DNA from 2 places in the Streptomyces sp. NPDC059037 genome. Region 2 is predicted to be linked to the other one. Evidence: riboswitches for the same ligand, from Rfam matches in the RefSeq annotation. Region 2 holds a riboswitch; the other holds the start of a gene.

Region 1 (4,016 bases), on a different contig from region 2:
AAGTACACCCAGCAGCGGCGGCCCGAGGGCACGGACGATCTCTTCGTGGCCTGGGAGACCCTGACGCACGCCGAGAACGCCTAGCGACCTGCGGTTTTGCCCCTCCCGTCAACCGGTTCGCTTTTATCCCGCCACATGGCGTACTGTTCATTTCAACGGCGCGGGGTGGAGCAGCTCGGTAGCTCGCTGGGCTCATAACCCAGAGGTCGCAGGTTCAAATCCTGTCCCCGCTACTGAAGTCCGAAGGCCCGGATCCAGATCATGGATCCGGGCCTTTGGCATTCCCCCCTGACGTCATCCCCCCTGACGTCATCCGGTCGGCCCACACCGCTCGCAGCCCGCCGCCGCTGCGGGAAACCTGGACAGGTGCGGTCATGGGGCTGGTCCCGGGCGCGGACATCGGCGGGAGACGAGCGGTGGGGCAGCGAGGAGGACGTCCGAGAAACCCCTCAGAGGGGTCGGACACGAGTCCGGACGTCACCCACGAGCGGGCTCTCGTGCGGGCCCTCCCGTGGCTCCTGCTGGCCATCGGGGTCGTGTACGACATGTCGACTCCTCCGGAGTTCACCGCGGCGCCCCTGTTCACCGCGGCCCCGCTGATCGCCGCCCCGTTCTACTCGCTCCTCAGCACCGCCCTCATCGGCGCCGCCTCCTGCCTCGCCGTGCTCGTCCTGCACTTCGGCAACAGCACCACCACCGACGTCGAGGCCGTCACCGAGCTGCTCACCGTGCTGACGGTCGCCGTGCTCGCCGCCCTCATCAACCGCGTCGTACGCCGCAGCGACGAACAGCTCGCCTCCGCCCGCTCCATCGCGGAGGCCGCCCAGCGCGCCGTGCTGCCGCAGCCGGATCACCGGATCGGGGGGCTCGACATCGCGGCGCGGTACGAGGCCGCGGAGGCCGACGCGTTCATCGGCGGGGATCTGTACGCCGTGCAGGACACCCCGCACGGCGTACGCGTCATCGTCGGTGACGTACGCGGCAAGGGGATGGGGGCGGTGGCGGCCGTCGCCGTCGTCATCGGGGCGTTCCGGGAGGCGGCCGAGCAGGAGGCGACCCTGGAGGCGGTGGCGCAGCGCCTGGAGCGTGCGCTCGCGCGGGAGGGCATGCGGCGCGAGGGGCTCGACGCCTTCGAGGGGTTCACCACCGCCGTCCTGGCGGAGATCCCGCGCGGCGACGGAGTCATCCGCATCCTCAACCGCGGGCATCCCGAGCCGCTGCTCCTGCGCGGCGACGGACGGCTGTGCGTGCTGTCCGCGAGCGAGCCCGCGCTGCCGCTCGGGATGGGCGACCTGGGGGTCTGGCCGGACCGCGCCGACGAGGCGGAGTTCCCGCCGGGGGCGATGCTGCTGCTCTACACCGACGGGCTCTCGGAGGCGCGGGACATCCGCGGCGAGTTCTACAACCCGGCGGCCCGGCTCGGCGGCCGGATCTTTCCCGGACCCCACGGTCCGGACTCGCTGCTTGCGACGCTGGCCGAAGAGGTGCGCCGGCACACCGGCGGGGGAGGGACGGACGACATGGCGCTGCTCGCGGTGCGGCGGCCGGACTCCGGCGACGCACCGGCCGATGCCCCGCCCGATGTCACGGGACGTGACTGAATCGCACCACTCCGCATAACAACTGACGCACTGTCAAGGCGGTGTGAAGGTCCGGTGTGTGAAGAAGTGCGGTCAACTCGCCCCGTTCCCACCCCTGGTGTCCCGTTAAGTACAGGCCAACGGCGTTAACGATCAGTCGGAACGGCTTGGAATACGGCCCTGCCGTCTATTAACGTTCGATAACGCAGCGCGGTCGTCCCAGCCGTCACTCGAGTCGGCTCCGTGCGCACACGCCTAATCCCGAAAGGGAGCCGGGGAACCACCAATTGGGGTGAATCGGGCATCTGTGCATCCGTGCCAGATGTTCGTAGGAGACCTTCCTGCTCCGAACCCGTCAGCTAACCCGGTAGGCGAGAAGGAAGGAAAGGAGCGCGCCCCAGTGGCGTCCAACCGGCCTGCCCCCCAAGCCGTTTTCGTACCGAGTGACGACGACCTCGGTTCCTACGACGACGAGCCGTGGGAGGAGTGGAATCCGACCGAGGAGTCCATCCGTCCCGTTCGCGGCAGGCACCGCGTCCACAAGAAGGGCGGCGGCGGGCTCGCCCGCAGCTCCACCGTCCTCGGCGTGGGCGTCATCGCCGCCGTCGGCGCGGGCGGCATAGCCACCGCGCAGGGCGGCAAGCCCCCGGTCTCCATCGAGATGCCGGACATCTCGGCCGTCACGGACTCGCTGCCGGAGGCCAAGTCCCTTCCCGGCGTGGGCTCCCTGATATCCGACGACTCCGAATCGGGCTCCTCCGACGCCGGCGTGACGACCGCCGCCGCCCCGCTCACCACCGCCGGTGTCAGCACCGCCGACGCCGAGCAGGGCACCACCGACGCCGGTGAGGCACTGCGGGCCCGCATCATGCAGCAGGCCGAGAACCAGCAGGACCAGGCGGACGACGCGGTCCAGAAGGCGGCGGAAGAAGCCGCCGTCAAGAAGGCCGCGGAGCAGGCCGCCGCCGAGCAGTCCGCGGCCGAGAAGAAGATCGCCGCCGAGAAGGCCGCCGCGAAGAAGAAGGCGGAAGAGGAAGCCCGCCGCAAGGCCGAGGCGGAGCGCCTGGCCAAGCTCGCCAAGAGCTACACCCTGCCCCTCAGTTCGTACACGCTCACCAGCACCTTCGGGCAGGCCGGCTCCATGTGGTCCTCCGGCTACCACACCGGCCTCGACTTCGCGGCGCCGACGGGCACGCCCCTCAAGGCGATCCACTCCGGCACCATCAAGGAGGCCGGCTGGGCGGGGTCGTACGGCTACCGCACCATCCTGGAGCTCGAGGACGGCACCGAGATCTGGTACAACCACCAGTCCTCGATGGGTGTCAGCGCCGGCCAGAAGGTCACCACCGGCGACACCATCGGCCGCGTCGGCGCCACCGGCAACGTGACCGGGCCGCACCTCCACCTGGAGATCCACCCCGGCGGCGACTCCACCGGGGTCGACCCGGCCGCCTGGCTGCGGGACAAGGGCCAGTCGCTCTGAGGCACCCCCTGTGACTCCGGCGGTCCTGGCGGCAACCCCCCGACGTCAGGGCTGCCGGCTCGGCATGCCCACATCCGGTGGCGCGGAACGGACATCCCGCTGTACGGAATGCTGGGATCCGTAAGGGTGTTGAGCCCCGTATGACTTCTCTACGCAAGCTCGGCCCGTCCGACCTCGAGGTCTTCCCGCTCGCCCTCGGCGGCAATGTCTTCGGCTGGACGGCCGACGAGGCGCAGTCCTTCGCGGTGCTCGACGCCTACACCGCGGCGGGCGGCAACTTCGTCGACACCGCCGATGTCTACTCGGCCTGGGCGCCGGGCAACAAGGGCGGCGAGTCCGAGACCGTCATCGGCAACTGGCTCGCCGCGCGCGGCCATCGCTCCGACGTCGTGATAGCCACCAAGGTCGGCGCCCACTCCGACTACAAGGGCCTGTCCGCGAACACCATCAAGTCCGGTGCCGAGGAGTCGCTGCGCCGGCTGCGCACCGACTACATCGACCTCTACTACACGCACTTCGACGACCCGACCGTCCCCGTCGAGGAGATCATCACCGCGCTCGACGATCTGGTGACGTCGGGCAAGGTGCGCGCGATCGCCGCCTCCAACCTGACCGCCGAGCGGCTCCAGGAGTCCATCGACTTCTCCGACCGCGAGGGCCTCGCGCGGTACGTGGCGCTGCAGCCGCACTACAACCTCGTCTCCCGCGGCACCTACGAGGGCCCGCTCCAGGAGGTCGCGTCGCGCTCCGGCCTGGCAGCGGTGCCGTATTACGCGCTCGCCTCCGGCTTCCTCACCGGCAAGTACCGCCCGGGGGCGCAGGTCGACAGCGCGCGGGCCGAGGGCGCGGGCAAGCACCTGGAGACCGACCGTGGCGTGAAGGTGCTCGCCGCCCTGGACGAGATCGCGGCCGAGCGTGGCGCCGAGGTCGCGACCGTGGCCCTGGCCTGGCTC
Region 2 (4,016 bases):
GGTGGAACGGCACCGCCGCGCGATGGTCGGCGCCACGGGTGCCGACCGCTACTGGCTGCGGCTGCTGGGCGACCCGGACGGCGACGGACCTTGGGGCTGGCGGATGAACGGCCACCACCTCGCCGTACACGTATTGATCACGGTGGCCGGGATGCGGGTGACGCCACACTTCATCGGTGCGGAACCGGCGCGCATCACGCACGGTCCGCAGGCCGGCCGCAGGCTGCTGGGGCCGGAGGAAGACCTGGCCCGCGAACTGGTCACGGACCTGGACGTCGGCCGACGGGCGAAGGCGGTCTTCGCCGCCGCGCCTCCGGACGACATCTTGACCCGCGCCGACCCCTTCGCCGATCCAGACCTGCTGCCGACCGGCCTCCCGTACGGCGACATGGCGCCCGGTCAACAGCGGCTGCTTCAGCGTCTGGTGCGCCGCTACCTCGACCGCGCGCCCGCGGCGTACGCGCAGGAGTGCTGGTCCGACGCCGTGGCGCGTGGACTGGACGCCCTCTCCTTCGCCTGGGCCGGTGGCCGCGCACCGGGGGACCGGCACTACTACTGCGTTCGGGCCCCGGACTTCCTCATCGAGTACGACAACACCCAGGACGGCGGCAACCACGCCCACTCGGTCTGGCGGCACGTCCGCCACGACTGGGGCGCCGACCTTCTCCGCGCGCACTACACGGAACAGCACGGGTGACTGAACACTCGGCGAGGCCTGGGCCAGGCACCTGGTCCGGCCTCGGACAGGCCTGAGCCCCGGACACATGGCGCGCCGGGGCTCAGAGCGGACGAGACGGGGTGTGGTCTAGTACGGGCCGTTCACGTTGTCGATCGAGCCGTACCGGTTGGCCGCGTAATTGCAGGCGGCGGTGATGTTGGCGACGGGGTCGTAGCTGTCCATCGACGTGCCGGGCACGTGGTAGGCCTCGAACGTGGGGGCGATGACCTGCAGGAGCCCCTTGGACGGGGTTCCGGCGACGGCGTTGGAGTCCCAGTTGTTGATGGCCAGCGGGTTGCCGGAGGACTCGCGCATGATGTTGCGGTGGATGCCCTCGTAGGTGCCGGGGATGCCCTGCTGGGCCATGATGTCGAGCGATTCCTTGATCCAGCCGTCGAGGTCGTTGGTGTACGACTTCTTCGCCGTGGCAGCGGCGGGCTCGGCGGACGTGCTCTTGCGCTCGGAGCGGTCCGCCCGCTCGGCGGACGTCCTGGAGTCGGCCGACTTCTCCGCGGGCTCGGCGGAGGCCTTCTTGCCGAGGGTGAGCTTGACGCCCGGGTGGATCAGCCGCGGGTCGTCGCCGAGGGCGCTGCGGTTGTCCTTGTACAGCTGCTTCCAGCCGCCGCTCAGGGAGTGCTCTCGGGCGATCTCGGAGAGGGAGTCGCCCGCGACGACGACGTAGGTCTTCGCGGCGGCGGCGGGCTTGGCGTCCGGGGCGGCGGCCTGCGCCGCGCCCGCGGAGGTCGCGCCGAGCACCGGGAGTACGAGGACGGCCCCGCCCGTGCCTGCGGCGGCGATGCCCCGGCTGAGCGGGCTGGACTTGGGACGGCGGTGCTTGCCCTTTGCAGGCATGACGAATTCCTCTCCGTCGCCTACGAGGTGAGCTGTCGGGTTCGGACGGGAGATGTCCGGTCGCACTGGTAATGCGACTTCACCCCGAGCCGATCCGGAATGCGGATCGGCGGCTTACCTGGGTCCCCCGCTCCTGCCGTGCGTAATTGAGTGGGTGGGAAGAGTTGCCGGACGGCGGCAGGATTCGGCGTTCCATCCGGATTGACGGTGACGTTAGGCGAGAAAGCCCGGAAGGAACAAGACACGAATTCGCATAGGGAATGCCTGAGGCCCGACCTTGGCGGCCAGAATGCCCGGCCACCTTTGATCGAAAAGCCCAACTTTCTTTGCGCAGAACGGAAGTGCGCTCGGCGACTCTCGGAACCACGGTCGCCGGTGTGACTCATTTCACCGAATTGGGCGCAGGTCGATTTGCTGCTCGACGGCGTATCAGAGCGTGCCATTTCGCGCGACTGTCCCGCAATGGTGACAGAAATTTCATTCACGCCATAAACAAGTTAAATGAGCAACTATAGTTGCAAATCTGGACATAGTGCGGAGGCTGCTCGCGCCGTCAAAACGGGCATTTCATCTCTAATATCCTCGTCCGTGCCGCCGCAGCCCCAGCCGCGGTGACGCCGCAGCGACGATCCGGTGACGGCCCCTCACTAGGGTCGGCGGCCCGGTGACCGCGAGCGCGCCGCTCGGACGCGGTACCGGACGTGTCCGGCAGGAGGGGGAGGGCTCCTGGACGTCCGGAACCTCCTGGAGCGGCGATTCGGCGTCACGAGCCTGCGCGGCCACCCGGCAGTCGAGGCCGCCTATGTGAAACCACCGGCGGACCTTCCGTAACGTGGTGAAGGAGTCAGCTGTGCCACAGCGATCAGGTGCGGGGAACAGCCGGGGGAACGACCACCCGGCTCCAGGACCAGGACCACTCTTCGGGCGCCCTGAGCTGGTGTGCATCACGCGCGCCGACGCCGGGGTACGCATCACCCCGACCGGCGCGACCGCCGCCGCGGACATCTCCGTGAGCGGTCTCGACGCCGTGGCGGCCCAGGAGGACGTCACCTTCAGCCCGCTGTTCGGCACGGACCAGGAGAGGCTGCGCGCCCAGGCGGGTGCCCCCTCGGAAGGCGCCGGTGCCGACGACGCCACGCTGGAGATCCTCGACCGGATGGCGCTCTTCTTCCATGTCGACGCTCCCGCCGACCAGTTGGACGCGCTGGCCGAGCGGCTCCGCGCGTCGGACGCCGTGGAGGGCGCCTACGTCAAGCCCGCGGCCGCCCTCGCCGTCCCCGATGTCGTACCGAAGAAGGAGAGCGAGGAGACCGAACTCCCGCCGCTCAACGACATGCAGCCGACGGGCGCCGACGCACCGCCCGTCTCCCCGGACTTCACCGCCCGACAGGGCTATCTCGACGCGGCTCCGGGCGGCGTCGACGCCCGGTACGCGTGGACCCTGCCCGGCGGGCGCGGCGCCGGCGTCCGCGTGATCGACTGCGAGTGGGGCTGGCGCTTCACCCACGAGGACCTGCGGCTGAACCAGGGCGGCATCGTCTCCGGCACCGGGAGCACGGACACCGATCACGGCACCGCGGTGCTCGGTGAGATCGGCGGCGACGTCAACGCGTTCGGGATCACCGGGATCGCGCCGGACACGGTCACCAGCGCGTCCGCCTTCTCCATCCCCACGGCCACGGCGATCCGGAACGCCGCCGACCGCCTCGGCCCCGGCGACATCATCCTGCTGGAGATCCACCGCGCCGGTCCGCACGCGACCGGCGTCGGCCAGGCCGGGTACATCGCCGTCGAGTGGTGGCCGGACGACTACCTGGCCATCCGATACGCCGTCAACAAGGGCATCACCGTGGTCGAGGCCGCGGGCAACGGCGCGGAGGACCTGGACCACGCCGACTACGACACCCCGAGGGCGGGCTTCCCCTCCTGGTGGCGCAACCCCTTCCGGCGCACAACGCTGGACGCCGGCGCCGTGATCGTCGGTGCCGGGGCGCCGCCGCCCGGCACCCACGGCCGCCAGCACGGCCCGGACCGGTCCCGCCTCGACTTCTCCAACTACGGCGCCTGCGTGGACGCGCAGGGCTGGGGACGCGAGGTGACCACCACCGGCTACGGCGACCTTCAGGCGGGCGACAACCAGGACTTCTGGTACACGGACCGGTTCAGCGGTACGTCCAGTGCCTCGCCGATCGTCGTGGGCGCGCTGGCCGGCACCCAGGGCGTCCTGCGGGCGAACGGCCGTATCCCGCTGTCGCCCTCGCGGGCCCGGCAGCTGCTGCGTTCCACCGGCTCACCGCAGCAGGACGCGCCGGGACGCCCGGCGACCCAGCGCATCGGCAGGCGTCCCGACCTGCGCCAGCTCATCCCGGCGGCCCTCCAGACGAGCAGCTGGGTCGGCGTCCAGTTCCGGGGCACCCTCGCCGGGAACCGCACCGGCCGCTGGTTC

Evidence for each region. Region 2 has a riboswitch for cyclic di-AMP ahead of ACFWY6_RS42780 (transglycosylase SLT domain-containing protein). Riboswitches for the same ligand answer to the same signal wherever they lie in the genome.
Region 1: it holds a riboswitch for cyclic di-AMP, as region 2 does, so the genes downstream of both, ACFWY6_RS23350 (M23 family metallopeptidase) here and ACFWY6_RS42780 (transglycosylase SLT domain-containing protein) in region 2, are expected to answer to the same signal.

Annotation. Positions count from the first base shown of each region.
Region 1 covers NZ_JBHYIG010000115.1:3,341-7,356, forward strand. Annotated here, with positions in the region: gene ACFWY6_RS23335 (alginate lyase family protein) at 1-84, shown strand, start outside; tRNA gene ACFWY6_RS23340 (tRNA-Met) at 160-233, shown strand; gene ACFWY6_RS23345 (PP2C family protein-serine/threonine phosphatase) at 498-1,601, shown strand; cyclic di-AMP (ydaO/yuaA leader) riboswitch at 1,823-1,969, shown strand; gene ACFWY6_RS23350 (M23 family metallopeptidase) at 1,981-3,063, shown strand; gene ACFWY6_RS23355 (aldo/keto reductase) at 3,204-4,016, shown strand, end outside.
Region 2 covers NZ_JBHYIG010000390.1:3,142-7,157, reverse strand. Annotated here, with positions in the region: gene ACFWY6_RS42785 (DUF3500 domain-containing protein) at 1-697, shown strand, start outside; gene ACFWY6_RS42780 (transglycosylase SLT domain-containing protein) at 806-1,570, opposite strand; cyclic di-AMP (ydaO/yuaA leader) riboswitch at 1,575-1,737, opposite strand; gene ACFWY6_RS42775 (S8 family peptidase) at 2,421-4,016, shown strand, end outside.